2 linked regions of the Gloeothece verrucosa PCC 7822 genome follow. The protein of the gene in region 1 interacts with the protein of each later gene in a pairwise test. Links are inferred from orthologs where the notes say so. Each region holds a gene or a part of one and is shown in the gene's direction. Other genes may lie near its edges.

What was found.
Region 2: the proteins of CYAN7822_RS26695 (region 1) and sfsA interact in binary tests that used the Escherichia coli proteins (3 or more experiments, as listed by UniProt). The link is inferred for Gloeothece verrucosa PCC 7822 from one-to-one orthologs.

The regions. Positions count from the first base shown.
Region 1 is NC_014501.1:5,941,412-5,952,786, forward strand. Bases 2,737-5,589 are described here. They hold CYAN7822_RS26695 (glutamate-5-semialdehyde dehydrogenase), read left to right. Parts: upstream 2,737-3,431; coding sequence 3,432-4,748; downstream 4,749-5,589. Other genes in these bases: CYAN7822_RS26690 (hypothetical protein), read left to right, coding at 2,737-2,926; CYAN7822_RS26700 (DNA phosphorothioation system restriction enzyme), read left to right, coding at 4,874-5,589. Also shown: CYAN7822_RS26675 (PAS domain S-box protein), read right to left, coding at 1-145; CYAN7822_RS26680 (hypothetical protein), read right to left, coding at 580-960; map (type I methionyl aminopeptidase), read left to right, coding at 1,531-2,403; more of CYAN7822_RS26690, read left to right, coding at 2,459-2,736; more of CYAN7822_RS26700, read left to right, coding at 5,590-6,343; CYAN7822_RS26705 (hypothetical protein), read right to left, coding at 6,532-6,903; CYAN7822_RS26710 (nuclear transport factor 2 family protein), read right to left, coding at 7,222-7,647; tRNA (adenosine(37)-N6)-threonylcarbamoyltransferase complex dimerization subunit type 1 TsaB, read left to right, coding at 7,741-8,370; CYAN7822_RS26720 (class I SAM-dependent methyltransferase), read left to right, coding at 8,747-9,676; CYAN7822_RS26725 (hypothetical protein), read left to right, coding at 9,786-10,562; CYAN7822_RS26730 (WD40 repeat domain-containing protein), read right to left, coding at 10,590-11,375. UniProt on the Escherichia coli protein: Catalyzes the NADPH-dependent reduction of L-glutamate 5-phosphate into L-glutamate 5-semialdehyde and phosphate. The product spontaneously undergoes cyclization to form 1-pyrroline-5-carboxylate.
Region 2 is NC_014501.1:1,562,986-1,574,343, forward strand. The notes cover bases 3,865-6,700. They hold sfsA (DNA/RNA nuclease SfsA), read left to right. Parts: upstream 3,865-4,839; coding sequence 4,840-5,562; downstream 5,563-6,700. Other genes in these bases: CYAN7822_RS06965 (AAA-like domain-containing protein), read left to right, coding at 3,865-4,829; CYAN7822_RS06975 (NAD(+) kinase), read left to right, coding at 5,630-6,550; CYAN7822_RS06980 (hypothetical protein), read right to left, coding at 6,648-6,700. Outside these bases: bchH (magnesium chelatase subunit H), read left to right, coding at 1-2,114; CYAN7822_RS06960 (hypothetical protein), read right to left, coding at 2,219-2,929; more of CYAN7822_RS06965, read left to right, coding at 3,459-3,864; more of CYAN7822_RS06980, read right to left, coding at 6,701-6,944; CYAN7822_RS06985 (aldo/keto reductase), read left to right, coding at 7,137-8,084; recombinase RecA, read left to right, coding at 8,330-9,400; CYAN7822_RS06995 (DUF3493 domain-containing protein), read right to left, coding at 9,508-9,783; CYAN7822_RS38625 (DUF488 family protein), read right to left, coding at 10,168-10,572; CYAN7822_RS07010 (Ycf66 family protein), read right to left, coding at 10,659-11,358. UniProt on the Escherichia coli protein: Binds to DNA non-specifically. Could be a regulatory factor involved in maltose metabolism.

The DNA.
Region 1 (11,375 bases):
CTAAAATTTCCCGAGCTTGTTGAACGGTTATGTTCAAAATTCCTAGTACATCTGTTGCTTGATGAATTTGGATGACTAAGGCGGTGAGTTGCTCAAAAAATGTTTCTATGTTTAGTTCAATAGTCTTTAAATGCGTAAAAGACATATTTATCAGATTTAATAATTTTTTTTTAAATGATTTAACACTGATATTTTGACTTATATTGATTTTAAGTAATATTTCAATTTAGCTTAACTCGGCTTCCTTCGCTGTGATCTGGATCAAAGCCATTCACAAAATTTATTGATCCATGAAGGTTTGTTGAGAATTCTTTACAGAATCGAGGTTTTTTTTCATCTAGTCAACAAGACTGCAATTTTACCTAATTTTTATCTAATGATAAGTATAAACTCTTATTATCTAAAATGAAAAACGGTAGCTAAATTAACATTACAGATTAAAAAAGCCTGTAAAATTGTGAGTAACAACCTTAAAAAAGTATAAAAGCCGCCAAAACAAAATTTGAGCAATGGCTGCTAAAAACTAAAGAGAAAACCCAGGCCGATTTGGGCCTGGGATAAAGAGCAAATTCGACTAGATTAATTTTTGTTTACGTATTGTTTTTGAGCTATTTCAACGGCCAAGGAGGTCAGACGAGAGCCAGATTTATGATTGTTATGAGTTGCGGAAGTCGCCCCCTTTGAATGGTTTTTTTCGTCTTTTAAACTGTAAGCTTTCCATTCATTAGTTAAATTAAAAAGACTATTGTCTGTGACCACTACTACTTCACCCGGTGGCAATGAACCACAGGCAGTAGCCTGGATACAAAAATGATGCCAACTTGAGCGAAAAACAAATACAGAGACAGTCTTACCGTTGGTACTTCCATCTGTGTAGCCGGTCAAAAATTGTCCTTCTTCTATAGAATTTTTTAATTGCGGGTGTCTTTGAAGTAAACTAGCTAAGTTTTTAGAAATCATGATCGTACCTCGAGAATTGTTAATAGAATTCAATTAAGGCTCAAAATTAATTGTAAGAGGCAACTTACAAGCTAATTTCTCAATAATCATTTAGGACAAACAAGAAAATTGAAAATTAACGCTGTTTTAAGTCAGCTTAAGTGAATTTAAGATCTTTAACTTATTTAAACCTTCTGTAAACAAGGTAAATGATAACTTACTTACTCAACAGTGAAATTAGTTACAGAACGAAAAATTTTATCGACTATCGAGGCGCTGATTCATGAGCAAAATCCACAGAAAAGTTAGATGAGAATCTAAGTAAATGTTCTTATTATTCAGGGAAAATCACTACAACAAAGCTATCCTGTAAGTTTTGAGGAGTTATTGGGGGGACTAGAAATAGTTTCCCTATTTTCTTGAATTGGGTCAGATTAAGTATGAAGAAATATTAAGCTGATTCGTCTCTGCTGGAGGTAGAGGTACAAAATTACTGTTACCGCCGAAAAAGTCTTGCCGAGCCTTAAAATACAAAGATTAAGTTATACTACAATCGTTTTATACTCCTCCATCTAAGTCTACAGAGGTTCAATGAGAATTCTTAGCGATCTATTCAAAGCTGAACAAAAGCAAGAGTCATCCAGCACTCAACCCCAACAACAGCAAACCAATGGACTTCCTCCTATGAAAAAATCTCGTCGAGGGATTCATCTAAAATCCCCCGCAGAAATCGAAATTATGCGGCAAGCCGGCAAAATAGTCGCCACTGTCTTAAAAGAAATCTCTCAAATGGTTGAACCTGGTATGACAACGGCAGATCTTGATGCTTATGCCGAAAAACGGATTCGCTCCCTGGGCGCAGTACCTAGTTTTAAAGGATATTACGGCTTTCCGGGTTCGATTTGTTCCTCCATTAATCATGAAGTGGTACATGGTATACCCAACCTGAAAAAGCAAATTCGCTCAGGAGACGTGTTAAAAGTCGATACAGGGGCTTACTACCAAGGTTATCATGGAGATTCTTGTATTACGATTGCTGTGGGAAAGGTTCATCCTAAAGCAAAACGGTTAATTCAGGTGGCAGAAGAAACTTTATACAAAGGCATTGAACAAGTTAAAGCCGGCAATTATCTCTTAGATATCGCAGGTGCTATAGAAGACCATGTTAAAGTGAATAAATATAGTGTTGTGGAAGATTATACCGGTCATGGTGTGGGAAAAAATCTTCATGAAGAACCTTCGGTCTTTAATTTTCGCACTAATCAGCTACCCAATGTTAAGCTTAAAGCCGGTATGACTTTAGCCATCGAACCGATTTTAAATGCTGGTTCAAAGCATACTCGAACACTCCGCGATCGCTGGACAGTGGTTACTGTTGATAACTCTCTGTCGGCACAATTTGAACATACTGTATTAGTTACCGAGACGGGATACGAAATTTTAACAGATCGCACCAACCTTTGATAGCCTCTATGTTTTAAGATTCTCTTAGAACATAAACTTTTTAGGAGGCTAAATAATGTTATTTCGTCCTATAGCTTTGGCCATCGCCGCTAATCTATTGACTGGTGTTTTAGCGGCCAACGCTCAAAGCTGTATTCCTATCCCTGTGGTGGGAGGAGAAGGCAATGAGGTCACTAAATCTGTGGCTCAACCCACTATTCCAGGCCCTTTTGGCATCAGTATTACTAGAAATAATTGGAATACTGACTGGGCTGTGCCCGGCGGACAAAATTTCAAATATTTTCGCGTAACCCTTTCTACAGAAAGAGGCGGCCGATTTAATATTAGAATGAATCTTAAATATAGCGATAACACTGCCGATGAATTTTTTAATGAAAGAGGGTTAAGATTGAATGCCACTGAAACCATCAAACAAAAAGGCGTTCCTCGGCGTAATGATATGCCTTTTCAAGTTAATGTTTATGTGGGGGGTATCGATAATATAGGCGGCAGATACACAGTATCAGTAGTAGCCTGTCAATAAAAAAAAGGGGTGGTAAGAAACCACCTCTTATGAAGAATAAGGAATGAGAAACTTAAAAATTTTAATAGTAATTATCTTAATCAGACCCAAGCTTAGATTGATAGATTACAATCTTTCCTAGGCCGACACCTCAAAAATCCTGAGCTAAAATGCCTCTCCTAAAAAATACCTAGATGCCCCTTATACAAAAAGCTATCTTAGCTCCCAGAGAGATAATAGAATTTAAATAGCAAGCTCTTGTTTAAACATAATATCATTATATAATCTTCCTGATCAATTGAGTGTGATTTAAATCATAAACTTCGTGTGATTATCGTCGTGGGATTGACTATCTGGCTCCGATAGATATTTCACTATTCGCTCAAAAAATAAGTATTATTACGAGTACGGAAGTTCAACTCAAACCCAGGCAACCCGGTTAGGGAAAGGTAAGCTTACTGAGTCATGAGTGCAAAATTTTTGCTAAACTGAGCTATGCACTTCTTAGGCTAAAGGTCTGGTGATTATGGTCGCTACATCTGTTTCATCTCCTATCGAAAAGCAAATTGCCCAAAAAACCCGCGAACAAGCTCGTCAGTTAGCGGCACTGACCTCAGTAGAACGCTCAGAGGCCATAGAAGCCATCGCTCAAGCATTAGAAGCGGCCATGCCGGAAATTTTGGCCGCCAATGAAGCAGACACTCAAGCGGCACAAGCAGAAGGAATTTCTCCCTCTCTCTATGCCAGACTCAAATTAGGAGAGACTAAATTAAAAGCCGCTATTGCCGGAGTTCGAGATGTGGCTAAATTACCTGATCCTCTGGGTACCATTCAAATTCATCGAGAATTAGATCAAGGCCTAATTCTCAAACGGGTAACTTGTCCTCTAGGGGTATTAGGGGTTATCTTTGAAGCTCGCCCGGATGCTTTAATTCAAATTACCAGTTTAGCGATTAAATCCGGTAATGGTGTTATCCTTAAAGGCGGTAAAGAGGCTATTCGTTCCTGTCAAACCCTCGTCAAAGTGATTCATGAGGCATTGGCGAAAACTCAAGTTAGCCCAGATGTAGTTCAATTGTTCACAACTCGGGAAGAAATTAAGGCACTCTTAGAATTAGATGAGTATGTAGATTTAATTATCCCTAGAGGGTCTAATGCTTTTGTTCGCTATGTACAGGAAAATACCCGCATTCCGGTTTTAGGCCATGCTGATGGGATATGTCATCTCTATGTGGACCGCGCCGCCGACCTAGACCAAGCGGTTAAGATTACAGTAGATGCAAAAACTCAATATCCTGCCGCTTGTAATGCCATTGAAACTTTATTAGTTCACCAAGATATAGCGGCGAGTTTTCTCCCGAAAGTTGAAAGCGCGTTGCAACCGTTACAGGTGGAGTTGCGAGGCGATGAAAAAACTAGAGACTATTTGGATATTCCGGCCGCCACCGCAGAAGACTGGGCAACCGAATATAGTGATTTAATTTTATCGATTAAAGTCGTCGATTCTTTGACGGATGCCATTGCCCATATTAATACTTATGGCTCTAGACATACAGAAGCCATTATCACAAAAGACCCAGAAGCGGCTCAAGTTTTTCTGCATCAAGTCGATGCTGCCGGCGTTTATCATAACTGTTCTACTCGTTTTGCCGATGGTTTTCGTTATGGTTTCGGTGCCGAAGTGGGTATCAGTACCCAAAAAATGCCGCCTCGCGGTCCGGTGGGGTTAGAAGGGTTAGTGACTTACAAATATCAGATGACAGGAGAGGGACATATTGCCGATACTTATTCAGGCGCAAATGCCAAAGCGTTTACTCATAAAGATTTGTTTGATCCAGATTAATTCTCATTTGGCGGCTTATTTAGTTTCAAAAAGTCCCTGATTAATTTCTTCTTGAATACCAGACCGGCTCTTGACATTTATCAATTTATGTGTAATAAAGTTGCTCAATAAAAAAGACAATCAGAATGAAATACTCCTTTCCTGACTTATCTGCTATTAACTGGGAAAAGTTAGCTCAAGATTATTTTAAAGCAACTCAAAAAAGGAAAGTTGCAGAGTCAGGGAAATCTTATCAAACTTGCGTTACAGGTATTCCTCAAATCCCCTCTTCGATTACACTGCGAGACTATCAACAAACGGCTGTTATCAGTTGGTTTCGCAATCGGGGACGGGGAACTTTAAAAATGGCCACAGGTAGCGGAAAAACTATTACGGCTTTAGCAATTACCACTGAATTATACAACAAAATTGGTTTACAAGTCCTTTTAGTGCTTTGTCCTTATCGCCATCTGGTGACTCAATGGGCCAAAGAATGTGAAAGATTTAATTTAAATCCTATTCTGGCTTTTGAAAGTGTTTATACTTGGCAAAGAGATTTATCGTCTCAACTTTATAATCTGCGTTCTGAGCAGCAATCTTTTGTCACGGTTATTACTACTAATTCCACCTTAATGACAGAAGGATTTCAATCTCAACTCAAATTTTTTCCCGAAAAAACTTTAATTGTCGGGGATGAGGCCCATAACTTAGGTTCTCCTCGCTTAGAAGAAAATTTACCTCGTAAAATCGGTTTACGCTTGGCTCTATCGGCCACGCCGGAAAGATATTTTGATGATCAGGGAACGGATGCCATTTTAGCTTATTTTGGCGCAATTTTACAACCCGAATTTACCCTAGCGAATGCGATTGAAAAAGGGGCTTTAGTCAGATATTTATACTATCCTGTTTGGGTGCAATTAACCGCAGCAGAAGCCCTCACCTATGCCAAATTAACTAAACGAATTGGTTGGGCTTTAAATAACAATGAAAATCTCCTACAAAATGAAACTTTAACTTCGTTGCTAATGCAGCGCTCACGTTTAATAGGAGCCGCCAGCAACAAGTTAGCGGCTTTACGAGATTTAATGTCTGAACGCTTAGATACCCATCATACTTTATTTTATTGTGGGGATGGTTATGTGGATAATTCTTCGGCTGCCTATCGTCGCCAAATTGCGGCAGTTACTCGTCTTTTAGGCCTAGAATTAGGCTATCGGGTGACGACTTATACCGCAGATACGCCTTTAGCTGAACGAGAAAAAATTCGTGAGCAATTTGAAAAAAGAGAATTACAGGGGTTAGTGGCTATTCGTTGTTTAGATGAAGGGGTTGATATTCCTTCCATTGAAACCGCTATTATTTTAGCCAGTAGCGGCAATCCTCGTCAATTTATTCAAAGACGCGGCAGAATTTTACGTCCTCATCCCCAAAAAAAACGCGCGACTCTATTTGATATGATTGTTATGCCGCCTGAATTAGAGCGGGAAACTTGGGAAATTGAACGAAATTTGCTCCGTAAAGAATTAAAGCGCTTTATGGAATTTGCTCAGTTAGCTGATAATGCCGATGAAGCCGAAAAACAATTTTTAGACGTGCAAGAAAAATATGAATTATAACTAAGTATAATTTCTTAGTTAAAAGTTGATAAAGAGTAGCAAAATTAACAGTTTTCTAAAAAAAAGTCGATAGAATTATAAACAACAACCTTAAGAGATTATAAAAACCGCCAGCAGTAAACAAATATAAAATGCTGGTCTATAAAAAGGAATGATCCCAGTCCTCGATCTGGGCCTGGGATCAAATTTTAAATTCGACTAGATAAACGGCTATTTTGATGTTTTTGTTGAGCAATTTCAACAGCTAAGGAGGTAAGATTAGAAGGCTTATGAGACTGATGTAAAGAGGGTTTTTCATTTTTTAGACTGTAAGCTTTCCAATCATGATTGACATTACCTAAAGAGGAGTCTGTTATTACTAAAACTTCTCCTGGAGGTAAAGGTTCAACGGCGGTAGCTTGAACACAAAAATGCTGCCAAGTACATCGAAAAACAAAAACGTTTACAGTCTGTCCATTCAGTCCACCATCAGTATAGCCTGTCAAAAATTTTCCCTGATCGAGAAAGTTTTTTAACTGAGGATATTTTTTGAGTAAATCGCCTAAGTTTTTATGGGTCATAGAAATACCTTAAAGTATTGATAAGCTCATTCAAAATACACCACAAATTAATTGGAAAAGATAACTGATAACGTAGCAAAATTTTACAAATGTTAAAAGAATTATTGTAGTTACTTAAACCAACTTTAAACAAAATAAAATAATAGTTGCTTACCGGACAGTAAATTTAGCTACAATAATTAAAAAAATGAGAAAATCAGCGATAAATACTCATCAGTGCAGGACGGCTAAAAATATTAAGATTCTTTAATTGTTCATCGATTTTTTGAGGCGTTGTTGGGCAGGGAACTAGACATCAGTTCCCTATTTTTCTAAGTATCATTGTAATTGATAATGAATGCTGAGATACTCTCGATAAGCACAGACTTGATAGGGATGGGGAGCCGGTTGGGCACTAGGTCGCAGATCAAAAGAAATAGCCACTTGATTTTGATAAGGTAATCCAAACATTTTACCCTCAGAGCGTCCCTCAAACATCACTGTCGTTTCACTACTGGTAACCCGTTCTAGGGTAAGCACAAGTCCGCCCAAAAAAACCTTATCCGTAACAAAATGAAAAAATTCTGCCGCTTTTTGTTTGCCTACATTCTTACCTTTAAAAGTCCCCACAGGAAACCAGAAGGTAAAATCATCACTGAGCATATTTAAAAAAGCCTCCCACTCTCCTGTGGCCAAACCATGAGTAAAATGTTTAAATGCCGCTTGTGCGGCTTCGAGCATCTCGGGTGTCGCTGTGGTCATCATCTTTAAGCGTTATCAAGTTTAAATAACTACTGTTATACTGTATATTTAACCTAGTCAACCCGAAAAAAAAATTGCCCTTATAGTGATATCTAAATGAGGATTTTAAATCATGATCAGTACGGACTTGCCCTTCATACTAGCAGTCCTCAACTCGGTTTAAGCCTGAGTAACTTTTTTGATCATAGTCGTCATCAAACCTGGAATTTAGACCGAGAATTATCTAACTATCTCCATCAATATTTAGCTGACTTTCTTGTGCCGCTAACCTGGCAAAACTTAGCCTTTATCGCTGTAGCCAAAGGCCCAGGAAGCTTTACCAGCACCCGTATCGGCGTAGTAACGGCTAGAACCCTAGCACAACAGTTAAAGCTGCCCCTATTTGGCATTTCTACCTTAGCCGCTTTAGCTTTTTCAAAACGAGAACAATATAACACTGATGTCATGATCCCCGTACAGATGAAAGCCACTCAAGAGCAATTATATGCGGCTATTTATCAAAAAGCGTCAGAGCAAGCGTTAAAAATCCATTTAGCTGATAGGCTGATTAATCCTCAAGAATGGCAAGACATCCTAAAAAAATTTGAGTTAACGACTTCCCTATTAGAAGTTCCTACTCATTTAGGCATAACAGCGACGAGTATTTTAGAGCTTGCTTATCAAGATTGGCAAGCCGGTAAACAACCCCATTGGTCAGAAGTTTTACCTTTTTATGGGGGTGAATAAAACCCTAATCAATTCCTTATCAAGATAGAGCCAATCCCCTGAGAAACTGATTAAACTACAAATAGTCATTCTCTGATCAGATCTGTTTTTCCGATTTTTATTTACCCTTGTCGATTAAGAAGGAGAACTACTTTGAAATTGCCTGGATTATGCCGCGAACGCAGTGAAACTTGGCTCTATCTATGCTTGATTTTATTGATATTTGCTCTCATTTAACAACAATTGCCAAAAAAATTTGCTTTTGTTTCCGGTTTGATCGTAAAGTGTAAGATTAGAGAAATTTTGGCCCGCTCGCCTACAAGACAGCTTTTCGGTTCAGGTAGGCAGCCTCATCCCTACAGATTCTCGCCCACTAGACCGAACTGACAAACTAGATATGACTGCAACTCAAACTCAACCTAAATCCGAAATAATTTCTCATCTCATCAACGGTGTTCTCGCTATCAAACCCCTAGCCAGTATCGCCAAACATCAAGCCCGAGAAATGATGATTAAACGGGCAGAAAAATTAGGGGTTCCTTGGCGAGAAAATGTCCGTCAATTAAGCTCCCATGACTGGGGAAAAGAACTCATACAAGTAGAAAATCCTCAATTGAACTATCCTGACTATTATGTTTGTTCCTTCCATGCTTATGAAAAGGGCAATCTGTCTTGGGAAGCCGCTTTAGAGGTGGAGTCTGCCGCTTATGCCGTTCATTCTACCATCTGGAAAAAAACCGACGGCATTAGTATCAAGGGAGATGCTAAATTACGTGAGAACTATCATCAAGTTTTAAAGGAAAAACACGCTCTAGCACCTCAAGATATTCTCGATGTGGGTTGTAGCATTGGGATGAGTACCTTTGCCTTGCAACAGACTTATCCTCAAGCCAGAGTGACCGGATTAGATTTATCTCCCTATTTTTTAGCCGTTGCTAATTATCGCGCCAGAAAAGAAAATTTAAAGATTAACTGGGTGCATGCGGCCGGAGAAGCAAGCGGTTTAGCGGAAAAATCTTTTGATTTAGTTTCGGCTTTCTTAATTTATCATGAACTTCCCCAAAAAGCCGGCAAAGGAATTTTTCGAGAAGCGCGGCGCTTACTACGCCCGGGAGGATACTTTGCCATGATGGATATGAACCCCCAATCTGATGATTTTAAACAAATGCCGCCTTATGTGTTTACCCTGCTTAAGAGTACCGAACCCTATTTAGATGAGTATTTCAGCTTGGATGTAGAAGCGGCATTAGTTGAAGCCGGTTTCGCCCCTCCAACCATTACCCCTATCAGTCCTCGTCATCGGGCTATCGTTGCTCAAGTTCAATAGCTTTTGCTTAGGATGCGTTAGGCGGTTAAATTTTTGGCTAGGCAATAATCCGTCGTAACGCATCATTTTAGTTAAATAACCAGACTATCAAAGGCAACAGGAGGCGCTTATGTGGAAAGAGTGGAAAGAATGGTTACCCGGACCGGCAACAGAAATTTGGCAGGGATTTGTTGGACTAGCGGCAATTTTTTGGTCATTGGTGTTAATTGTATTTATGTTTACAGGGGTAGGGACTGTTGGAGGGGATAAAATTGCTTGTCAAATGCCGGACCAATGCCAAAAACTCTATTTAGCTTCGGTTGCTGATGCGATGGAGTTTGATGAAAAAGAAGCTATTTTACTGCCTTCTCTTCCTGCGGGAAAAGATGTTACCGTCGTAACTTGGGCGGGTGTGAGTTATGGGAATTTGATAGAAAAGCTTCGTTTTGCTCCTATCTGGGTGACGCTGGTTCCTGAACTGAAAAGCAAATGTCAAACCTACAAGTATAAAGACCCCGAACAAGTAAATATGCGTTTAAAACAGGCGTTAGGTTTGCCGCCTACTTCTACTAAGTCTCATTTTATTGAAATAAAAGTTAATACTCGGGATTTGTGGCGCTCTTGCTTGAATCCTGACCCAAGAATTTCCCCCTGTACTGATAAATTTTCTCAACAGGAACGGGAACGTATTAATCAATTACATCCACAATTTTTAAAATGGTTTGAGCGCGTTGTCAAAGAGTCTTATCAAGCACCGGGTTATCCGTTGACTCGCATGGGCTATACTTACGATTGGAATCCTCAAAGTTCTGAGATGGGTCTTCCTGAATATTTGATTCGCATTGGTGCAAAGTCGACTCGTTTTGTGCGGCAGGTTCCGACCTTGGAGTATTGCAAGCTTGATTAAGGCTTGGTAGTTGAATGAGGAAATTATTTAATCTTCTCTTTGCCAAACTTTAATGGTTCCATCCACCCCACCGGCGGCTAACCATTGTCCATCAGAACTTAGAGCAAGACTAAACACAGCATTGGCATGAGAACTAGACATATCTGTTAGGCTAAGAGTGGTAACCCCTTCTCTACTGCTGCGATGCCAAATTTTAATCAAACCATCCGAACCACTACTAAATAATAATTGCTGATCTGGAGAAAATAATAAAGCATGAACTTGTCCCCGATGGGCTGATAAAATGCGTATGGGTTGCGGCTGTTTGCCGGACTCCCAAATACTGGCTTCGAGTTGCCATAATTTTATCGTTCCATCGGCACAACCGGCGGCTAAAATTCTGCTATCAGGACTAATGGCTAGAGAGGCGACAGAAGAAACATTTCCTTTTAAAATTCCCAACTGTCTACCTGTTGTGAGTTCCCATAGCATTATTTTTCCATCTCCTCCGGCACTAGCAATTATTTGACCTTGGGAAGTCAGGGCCACTGCATAGATTGCCCCCAACGAATCTAAAGAACTGGCTAACATTTCTCCGCTTTCTGTATTCCATTGTTTTAGGGTTTGGTCATAACTGCCACTGACTAATATTTGAGTATTTGGGGCGCAAGCTAATGCATGAACTGAACCGGTATGAGCGGTTAATATTTGTGTTAATTCTACTGTTAGGGGTAATTCTTTTTGTGATTTTAAAGACCAAAACTTAATCATTTGATCAAAACTTCCAGTCGCAAAATGATAACCCGAAGATTGATTACCCGTAAACACCACTGC
Region 2 (11,358 bases), 4.4 Mb from region 1 along the record:
GGATCGGCGTTCAACCTCCCTTGGGGCTTTCGGGTGATCCGATGCGGCTAATGTTCGAGAAAGATTTAACCCCTCATCCTCAATATGCGGCTTTTTATCAGTGGTTACAACAGGATTTTGCCGCCGATGCCATTGTTCATTTTGGTATGCACGGAACAGTAGAATGGTTGCCGGGTTCTCCTTTGGGAAATACGGGCTATTCTTGGTCTGATATTTTGTTAGGAAATCTGCCGAATTTATATATTTATGCGGCCAATAATCCGTCTGAGTCGATGTTGGCTAAACGTCGCGGTTATGGGGTTTTGATTTCTCATAATGTGCCGCCCTATGGACGGGCTGGGTTATATAAAGAGTTGATGGCTTTGCGTGATTTGATTGCTGAGTTTCGCGAAGATCCTGACAAGAATTTAGCACTAAGAGACCCGATTTGTCAGAAAATTGTTGATACGGGTTTGGATGCGGATTGTCCTTTTGAAGAGGGGCAAAAGTTAGGGATTGATTTTACTGTGGAAAATGCGCGGCTGTTTAGTCGTTATGCACTTTGTGCTTATTTTGTCAAGGTGTATGAGTATTTACAAATTGTTGAGCAACGGCTGTTTTCTTCGGGGTTACATATTTTGGGTAATCCTCCGGATGAGGAGGGGTTACGGTCTTATTTGAATGCTTTTTTTGCCCAGGAGTTATCGGAGTGGGAATTTCAAGAGATTCTGTCGCGCCAAGACGCAAAGACAAGGCAGCAGGTTGGGGGAGGTCCAACGACTGCCGCGCAAAAAGAGGAAAATAGTCTGTCAAAAAGGGTTAGGGAGGGGGTGGAGATTGCTCGTTTGTTGGGACAAAATGAGGATGAGTTGGTCAATCTTTTAAGGGGGTTGAATGGGGAGTATATTTTGCCGGCTCCTGGGGGTGATTTGTTACGGGATGGGGTGGGTGTGTTACCGACGGGACGAAATATTCATGCTTTAGATCCTTATAGAATGCCGTCGGCGGCGGCTTATGAAAGAGGCCGGGAAATTGCTAAGAAAATTATTGCTCAACATTTAGATGAACAGGGTAAATATCCGGAAACGGTGGCGGTGATGTTGTGGGGTTTGGATGCTATTAAGACTAAGGGTGAATCTTTGGGGATTCTGTTAGAATTGGTGGGGGCTGAACCGATTAAGGAAGGAACCGGAAGAATTGTTAGATATGAGTTAAAACCCCTGGAAAAAGTGGGACATCCCCGGATTGATGTTTTGGCGAATTTATCGGGGATTTTTCGGGATACATTTGTTAATATTATTGAGTTGTTGGATGATTTATTTGAACGAGCGGCTCAGGCAGAAGAATCAGAAGAAGAAAATTTTATTCGTAAGCACGCTTTGGCGTTAAAGGCGCAGGGAGTTGAGAATGTTTCAGCCCGTTTATTTTCTAATCCGGCGGGAGATTTTGGCTCGTTAGTGAATGATCAAGTGGTGGATGGAAATTGGGAGTCTTCTGAAGAATTAGCGAAGACTTGGCAAGGAAGAAATGGGTTTAGTTATGGGAGAAAAGATAAAGGACAAGCACGCCCTGAAGTGCTGAGCGAGTTGCTAAAAACCAGTGAAAGAATTGTACAGGAAATTGATTCTGTGGAGTATGGGTTAACTGATCTTCAAGAATATTATGGCAATACCGGCGGACTAAAATTAGCGGCAGAAAAACAAAGCGGCAAACGGGTAACGGCTAATTTTGTTGAAAGTTTTTCTCGTGATACGACTCCCCGGAAATTAGAAGATTTATTGAGGTTGGAATATCGAACTAAATTATTAAATCCTAAATGGGGAAATGCTATGGCAGATCAGGGTTCGGGGGGAGCTTATGAAATTTCTCAGCGCATGACAGCTTTGATCGGTTGGGGAGGAACTGCCGGATTTACCGATAATTGGGTGTATGATCAAGCGGCCGATACTTATGCTTTAGATGCTCAAATGGCGGCTAAATTACGCTCATCTAATCCCGAAGCTTTTCGTAATATTGTTGGGCGCATGATAGAAGCTCATGGGCGCGGTTTTTGGCATCCAGATGAGGAGAAATTGCAAAAGTTACAAGAATTATATGAGTTAACAGAGGACGAACTCGAAGGGGTAAATAATTAACCGATGTAAGGGGAAAAACCTAGAGAGTTTTCTCCCCTAGGTCAAAGATGTTAAAAAGCCCGAAAAAAACAATTTTTTAAACAGCCAATCATTTTCTTAATGCTCTAGCTCACCAACTGAGTTTCTAGATAACTTTTCACAGCTTCCTCAAAAGCAAACTGTCGTATTGGTTGCCCTAAAGGAGATCGAAAGTTAGCCATAGTTTGAGCGTTGAAAGGGACTTGCTGAATTTCCCGAGAAAGTAATTGCAAAAATTTCTGCTGCTGCGAGGTGATTTGTAGCTCGCTTTGATGGCGTAAAAAATGATACAAAAGATGGAATAACAAAGGATAATCGTTAATAAAATGCAGGCAGTATTCCTCGAGAGTTGTCAGCAATAACGCATTACGCAAGGAAGAATCCTGAGTACATAAAGCAATTTGTTTTTGTTGTGTTTGAAGAAAGGGATCAACTTTCAATAACTGCTCAATCAATGCCTGAAGCGTTTTGACAACGGTTTTTTGGTGTTCAGGCGAGGCAGTGATCCAACTACGTAGGAGAGGATACTTGCTCAATACGGCTCCTAAACGGTTGAATAGATGACGATAAGCCTCTTTGGGCGCTACTCCTAAATAATGTTTTTGCAAAATTCGATAACGATTAATAATTCCCCGGGTAGCACTCGCCAACTCTTCAGTGGTCAGATCTTCTAACTTATCTACACTCTCTCCTAACAACCAACGCACTAAACCACGTCGCTGAGTGTTATTGAGATGGCGATGCTCTAATAAACAAGATTCCCAGAAAGATTTGAGGTGATTTGCTACCTTACCCATCTGCTTTTACTCTCCCTATTCTCTCTTTAAAAAGTAGAGAAACTTTGTTACAATGGCTACTGAGAATAATTAGCCTAAAGCAATAACAGAGTTCATATATGGAACAATAGGATGCCAAAAAGGCTAGTATTTCATTCCAGGCTCAGTTACTGTGTAATTCTCATTTCCTCTTTTAGTGTGCCGTTAAACCTACAAACATACAATCGAAGTTTAGGATCTTAACAACGAACTTAAGATTAGGTGACAAGGGATTGACTCAAGGGATCAAAAATCCTGTCTAGGCTTTATGGTCAAGGATTTTTCACTCAAACCATTATACCTTCTAAGCTTTAAACCTCCAGATGCTTGTTATCTTGCTGTGTAATCCTATAAGTTTACCTCACCAACCTGTTATCAACAAAAGCTCAAGTCATTTAACTTTGATTATGCTAAAACACTACAAAAAAACCGAGCCGGCTTATCAATAAATTTTCAGGAAAAAAGAAGAGCTATGTAAACTTTAATCATAACTGCACCAGGCTTGAAAAAGATGATAACCATGAGCAAGGAACAAGAACCAAGACGGCGACGCAAAAGAGGTGTAATCCTTACCAAACAAGGATTAAAAAAACTACTACAAGCTAAAGCACAAGCTGAAGAACGAGAAAATGGTGGCTATCGATATACTCTGGAAACTTTAAGTGATCGTACAGGTTTAGCTGTTGATACATTAATGAAAGTTTTTGCTTGTGAGATGGGAGTGGATAAAAAAACCCTTAAAGACTGCTTTAAAGCTTTTAATTTGGTACTAGAAACCGGTGATTTTTATCGCCGAGAACCTGAGATAGAAGCCGGACAAACCTGGCAATTGCTTCATGAAGGCCCGGAATTACCTGAAGGGCAAGTGCCTCTCCATTCAGATTTTTATGTTGAACGTTCCCCCATTGAGTCTGAATGTTATAAAGCCATTCTTCAACCCGGAGCTTTAATTCGCATCAAAGCCCCAAGACGGATGGGAAAAACTTCCCTAATGATGAGAATTCTTACTCAAGCAGCCCGGCAAAGATATAATACAGTTGCCTTAAGCTTACAGTTAGCCGATAGTAATCTCTTACAGAATTTAGATAAATTTTTACAATGGTTTTGTGCTAATGTGACTTTGGGGCTACAATTACCTAATAAATTATCTGACTATTGGGATGATATGTTTGGCAGCAAAATTAGCTGTAAAATTTATTTTGAGGAGTATTTGCTGGCTAAGACTAATCCCCCTATTATTTTAGCATTAGATGATGTGGATCGGCTCTTTCAATATAGAGATTTAGCGGATGATTTTTTTGGGTTATTACGGGCCTGGCATGAAGAAGCTAAAAATCGCGAAATCTGGCAAAAATTACGGTTAATTGTCGCTCATTCCACTGAAGTGTATATTCCCCTCAATGTTAATCAATCTCCCTTTAATGTCGGTTTACCCATTGAATTACCAACTTTAACGGCTGAACAAGTCTTCAATTTAGCCCATAAACATCAACTCGATTGGTCGATGGAACAGGCGGAAAAATTCTGCTCTTTTGTGGGCGGAAATCCTTATTTAATTCGCCTTGCTATGTATCATATTTGGCATGAAGATACAACTTTAGAAGAATTATTGACGGATTCTCCTATGTCCGATGATAATATTTATCGCCATCATTTGACCAGACAACTTTGGAATTTACAACAGCAAAATGAAGGGCTAGAACAAGGCTTGGCTAAGGTTGTCCTATCCTCTAAACCTATAGAATTAGATTTAATACAAGCCTTTCAGTTACAAAGTTTAGGATTAGTTCGTTTTCAATCTAAAGGCAATACCGTTAGCTCAAGTTGTCAATTATATACTCAATATTTTCAAGCCTATTTTGAAGCTAAAAATAACCTTTAAATAATTTTCTATGTCTCCTGCTTTTATTTATCAGTATCCCCCTCTTATTCCTGGAATATTACAGCGACGATATAAACGATTCTTGGCAGATATTGAATTAGCCTCTGGAGAAATTATTACAGCCCATTGCCAAAATACAGGTCCGATGATCGGGGTATGTACTCCCGGGAGTCGAGTCTATATCAGTGAAAGCCACAACCCGACCCGGAAATTAGCCTATAGTTGGGAGATGATCGAGGTAGATCAAACTTGGGTGGGAATTAATACGGCACTGCCTAATCAAGTCATTAAATTAGCTCTTAAACAAAATCTATTTTTAGAATTGGTAGGGCATTATACTCAATTTCGCTCGGAAGTCCCCTATGGTAAAGACAAGAAAAGCCGCATTGACTTTTTATTGAGTAATGAGGACACTCAATCTAAAATTTATTTAGAAGTGAAAAATACCACCCTAGCAGAAAACCAAATTGCTATGTTTCCTGATACAGTCACTACAAGGGGACAAAAACACCTGCGAGAAATGATGGCGTTGTTGCCCTCCTCTCAAGCCGTAATGTTGTATTTTATTAATCGTAGTGATTGTAGGGGCTTTCAGAGTGGCACTCGCTACGATCCCGACTATGCGAAACTCTTACGCTCCGCAGTGGATGCAGGGGTAAAGGTTTTACCCTGTCGCTTTGAAGTTACTCCCCAAGGGATTCGCTATCTGGGATTAGCAGATTTTATATATTAGTCATGAGTCATTAGTCATGAGTCGTTCTCCTTTCCCCCTACTCCCTAACATCTAACCTTTAACAACAGTGGAATTAAAACAAGTTATTATCGCTCATAAAGCCGGTGATCCTCAGAGTAAAATCTGGGCAGAAACCTGTGCTAAACAGTTGGAAGCCCGGCAATGTAAAGTCTTAATGGGGCCGAGTGGTTATAAAGACAACCCTTATCCCGTTTTTTTGGCTTCTACTACCTCAAATATTGACTTAGCGGTTATTCTTGGGGGTGATGGGACTGTCCTAGCCGCCGCACGACATCTCGCCTCCCAAGGCATTCCTATCTTAGCGGTTAATGTGGGAGGACATTTAGGGTTTCTCACTGAACCCTTTGAAAAGTTTACTAATAGCGAACAAGTATGGGATCGCTTACTAAACGATCACTATGCGCTAGAACGACGCATGATGCTAGAAGCTTGTCTGTACGAGGGGGACCGTCTCTCTCCTATGGCGGTGAGCGATCACTTTTATTGCCTCAATGAAATGTGTGTCAAACCGGCCAGTATTGATCGAATGCCTACCAGTTTTTTAGAAATGGAGGTAGATGGGGAAATTGTGGATCAATATCAGGGGGATGGCTTACTGGTGGCTACTCCTACCGGTTCAACCTGCTATACAGCCTCGGCTAATGGCCCCATTATTCATCCAGGGATGGAAGCGATCGCTGTTACCCCCATCTGTCCTTTAAGTCTTTCGAGTCGCCCTATTGTGATACCCCCAGCTTCAGTGGTCAATATCTGGCCTTTAGGAGATTACGAACTCAATACCAAACTTTGGACTGATGGGGTTTTAGCTTCTTCTATTTGGCCCGGACAATGGGTAGGAGTCAGAAAAGCTGATTTTAATGCTAATTTTATTATTTTGCGGGAAAGTTACTCTTTTTATCAGACAATTCGAGAAAAGTTGCAGTGGGCAGGAACCCGGATTCATTATGATAACAATCACCGTCAGTAGCGCCGAAAATTAATAAGAGGGGTATCTTATTTGCTAACAACTTAACCCCTCCTACACCACACTTAAACGATTAGGTTTTAAAGCTGTGTAAAATTTTCTATTGTGGAGAAGCCCCAGGAGAAGCCCCCGCATCAGGAGAAGCCCCAGGAGAAGCCCCAGCATCAGGAGAAGCCCCAGGAGAAGCCCCCGCATCAGGAGAAGTGGTGGCCTCTGGAGAAGGAGAAGCCCCCGCATCAGGAGAAGTGGTGGCCTCTGGAGAAGGAGAAGTCCCCGCATCAGGAGAAGTGGTGGCCTCTGGAGAAGGAGAAGACCCTCCTGTGCCGCCACCACCTGAATTACAACTTACCAATACAAAGGAAAAAGCCAAAATGAGAAGGACTTTTGTTAGTTTCATGATCACAGTTAACAAAACGTTAAAAAATAGTGATTGAGCAATATACTAAGTGATTATTCTCAACCACGTCAATTAAATCTTAACCCCCATATCCATTAAGAGATCAACTATTTGGTTGATTTCTCAATATTATAAAACCCCTTTGTTAAGATAAATAAACTAAATAGAAAAACCGCAAAAATCCTTAAAACCATGCAAACTACCGCCCTAGGAAAAAATGGCCCCTCTGTGACTGCCCTTGGTATTGGGACATGGGCATGGGGAGATCAACTGTTTTGGAACTATGGAAAAACCTTCAATTCGGCTGATGTAGAAGCGGCTTTTACGGCAACAGTAGAAGCCGGAATTACCTTTTTTGATACAGCCGAAGTATATGGGTTAGGAGAATCCGAATCACTACTAGGACGGTTTATCAAAAAAATCCACCGTCCGATAGATATTGCTACTAAATACGGCCCTGCCCCTTGGCGTTTTGGAGCCGATGCTGTTCATGATGCCCTGACAAATAGTCTCAAACGTTTACAACTCGATAAAATTACTTTATATCAAGTTCATTGGCCATTTACTTTCTTGATGAGTCAAGAAACTTTGCTCAACGCCCTTGCTTCGGAAGTAGAACGAGGTAGAATAAGCTGTATTGGGGTTAGTAATTATTCGAGTGAGCAAATGGCCTATGCTCATCAAATATTGGCAAAACGGGGCATTCCTTTGGCTGTTAATCAGGTGCAATATTCTCTGCTATATCGGAAAATAGAAACACAGGGAATTACGGCCACGGCTCAAGAATTAGGGGTAACGATTCTAGCTTATAGTCCTCTAGCCCAAGGATTATTAACGGGTAAATATAGCCCAGAAAAATCGATAACTCCTGATGGAGCGCGTCGCCTTGACTCTCGTTTTAGTGTTAAAGGATTAGAAAAAATTGTCCCCCTGTTAAACCTTTTGCGTGAGCTAGGAAACCAATATAACAAGACACCGGCTCAAGTCGCCCTCAATTGGTTAATCGCTCAAGGAAATGTCATTCCTATCCCAGGGGCAAAAAATGCCCAACAGGCAGCCCAAAACGCGGGAGCGCTCGGATGGAGTCTCACTCGAGATCAAGTTAGCCAGTTAGAACTTGTAAGCCGCCCTTGGTTATAATTCGTATTCTCACTGATGACTCAAACGATCGCAAAACTATACAGTGAGAACAATTTCCATCAAAAAAAGCTACAATAGTCAAATACTGATGTACTATTAAGCTAGTGCTTAGTTAATAGCCTTTAGTGATCAGCTTTGTCAGGCACTTTGATGGCGCGAAGTATGTACCGAAAAACTGACCTTAGACTAATGACTAATAACTAATGGCTAATCAAAAAACCTCCTATAAACAGCGTGAGACGTTAATGGCTACCATTACCAACAATCCTGATAAAGAAAAAGCTTTAAACTTAGTCCTTAATCAAATAGAGCGCAGCTTCGGGAAAGGATCGATCATGCGCTTAGGGGATGCGGCGCGGATGCGAGTCGAAACCATCCCGAGTGGTGCTTTAACCTTAGATTTAGCCTTGGGAGGCGGCTTACCTAAAGGTCGTGTGATTGAAATCTACGGGCCTGAAAGTTCAGGGAAAACCACCTTGGCCCTTCATGCGCTCGCCGAAGTGCAAAAAGCTGGCGGAGTAGCCGCTTTCGTGGATGCAGAACACGCTTTAGACCCAACCTATGCTGAAGCATTAGGCGTTGACATTCACAACCTTCTAGTGGCACAACCGGATACAGGGGAATCAGCCCTAGAAATAGTCGATCAATTAGTGAGATCGGCGGCGGTAGATATAGTAGTGGTAGACTCTGTAGCCGCCCTAGTGCCTCGGGCTGAAATAGAAGGAGAAATGGGGGATAATCAGGTGGGCCTACAGGCTCGACTGATGAGTAAAGCCCTGAGAAAAATTGCTGGTAATATTGGTAAATCTGGCTGTGTAGTCATTTTCTTAAACCAATTGCGGCAAAAAATAGGTGTTACCTATGGCAGTCCAGAAGTAACCACAGGCGGAACGGCTTTAAAATTTTATGCCTCGGTGCGCTTAGACATTCGTCGCATTCAAACCCTCAAAAAAGGCAGTGAGGGAGAATATGGAATTCGCGCTAAGGTAAAAGTGGCTAAAAATAAAGTAGCGCCTCCCTTTAGAATTGCTGAGTTTGATATTATTTTTGGCAAGGGGATCTCCCAGATGGGTTGCATGATAGACATGGCAGAACATACCGATGTCATCACCCGTAAAGGGGCATGGTATAGCTATAACGGCGATAATATTGCCCAAGGCCGAGATAATGCCGTTAAGTATTTAGAAGAAAACCCCGACACAGCAGTCATAATTGAAAAGCAAGTGCGGGAAAAACTTGATATTGCTTCTCTGTCTTTTGCAGGGTCTACCAGTGAAGACGAGGAAGAATTTGAGCCGGTTGAGGCTGAGGAATAAAGATATTTAAGGTAATATTAGCTGTTTTTGAGCTTAAATAATTACCTTATAGAAAATGATCCCCTAATCCCTGTAGAGACGTTGCCTAGAGCGTCTCTATTTTTAACTTATTTGCTTTTTTGTTCTAAGCGAAACAGCCAGATCATCAAAGCCACAAGACCCACCTGTAAGGCGAAATTAGGCAAAGCCTCGGTTACATTTGCGCCTGCCGCTAATTTGGCTAGAAATACCACAGCACCGATCAATCCAGAAGCCCCAAAGGCGAAATAGAAGAAGATTCTAAAACCTTTATAGGGGGCACTCGCTTCGGCTTTGAGCCGCGCTAATTTTTCTGGATCAAGCTTAGGGCGAGAGTTTGTCTTAGAGGGGCGGTTGTTGCTCATGTTGCTTTTGCTTTGGCGTTTTAGTGCTATTTTGGGTTATACTATAATTCTGTCTGCCGATGTAGCTCAGTGGTAGAGCATTCGATTCGTAATCGAATGGTCGTGAGTTCAAATCTCATCATCGGCTTGTCAAAAAATAGCGAATAACAACGAAACCATAAGGGTTTCAGCCTCAGCCCAAGAGATTCAGCTAGACTCTTAGGGTTTCGTTTTTTCTATAAAAACTTGCATTTTGTCTATCATTTTGAGATTTAACAAGTTTTACTATTGCCCCTACCACACTTATTTACCTGGTATATCCTAACGCCATTCATCATATTTTTAGTATTAATGAAACTGGTGTAAGCGGCAGGATATGATATCACGAAGGTTTGTTTTTTTCTTTTAGGTTAAATGTTTTATTTGATGGTGAATTAAGTTTTGTAATTGATTGGCTACTTCAACGCGATGACAGCGTTTACAATCCATTTCAGCACAAAGTAATAATACCGTTTTCCCCTTCGCTTTTTTAGCAATATTTTTTAAAACCTGATTGGCTTTTTCAGGATCAGGAGAAATCCATATATTTGTGCCTGAATCATTTCTTTCAATTTTAGCTCTTATAATTGACCATCGTGGATATCTTTTATCAAACTCTAGCTCACGATATCTAATAGGATAAATTCTAATCCATTGTAAAGGATTATCTTGGTCATCCAGCAATATCCCTGCTGTACAGACCGTTTCTCTATACTTTCTACTAATAGACGGGTAAGTTTTAGTAGCGATTAATATTTTTCTTGTTTCCATATTTTAAGCAAAAAAGTTGATATGCTGTTAATCAATAACAGCATCACAATAATAAAATTTTTAACCTTCCTCTATTGTTCAAAAGTTTACTCAGTTTTATCGGATTTTTCCTCTTTTACCTCTGACTCTTTTTTATCAGTTAGCGGCTCAATTTCTTTAGATTCAACCGGTTGAGTGGGAGTAACTTTCTCTTCAAAAGAAGCAGTGGGTTCACTGACTTCAGCTTCAGATTTAGCTAACTCAGGTTGATTTTCAACCACCGTTTCTGCGGCAGTATCAGCAACAATGGGAGTAACTTTCTCTTGGGGAGAGGGAGTTGGTTGATTCACTTCAGCTTCAGATTTAGCTAACTCAGGCTGATTTTCAATCACCGTTTCTGCGGTTGTATCAGCAACAAACGGTTCAAATACATAATCTGTGGTTTCTTCGGTAACTTCTTCAGGTGATCGATAAGCTTCTATAACCGTTTCCTCGTGATTATCAGGAACATAAGTTTCAAATTCATCCTCGGCTGAATTTTCGGGAGTGGCGGCTGTTGGAGTCGGTTGATCTTTTAATGGAGAGGGAGAAGGGGTTTTTTCCAGAGGTTCGGTTGTATTGGAGGGTTCGTCAAATTCAATTTCCGGTTCAGATTGAGCGATCGCCTGAATTTTGCTTGCCGGTTTAGGTTGAGCAGTAGGCTTTTTGCCGAAACCGAATAGGTTTTTCCATGAGAACCCTTTCTTTTGTTTAGTTTTAGGTGGAGTTGGAGCGGGAGTTGTATCTTCTACAGTAGCTTTTTTGGGA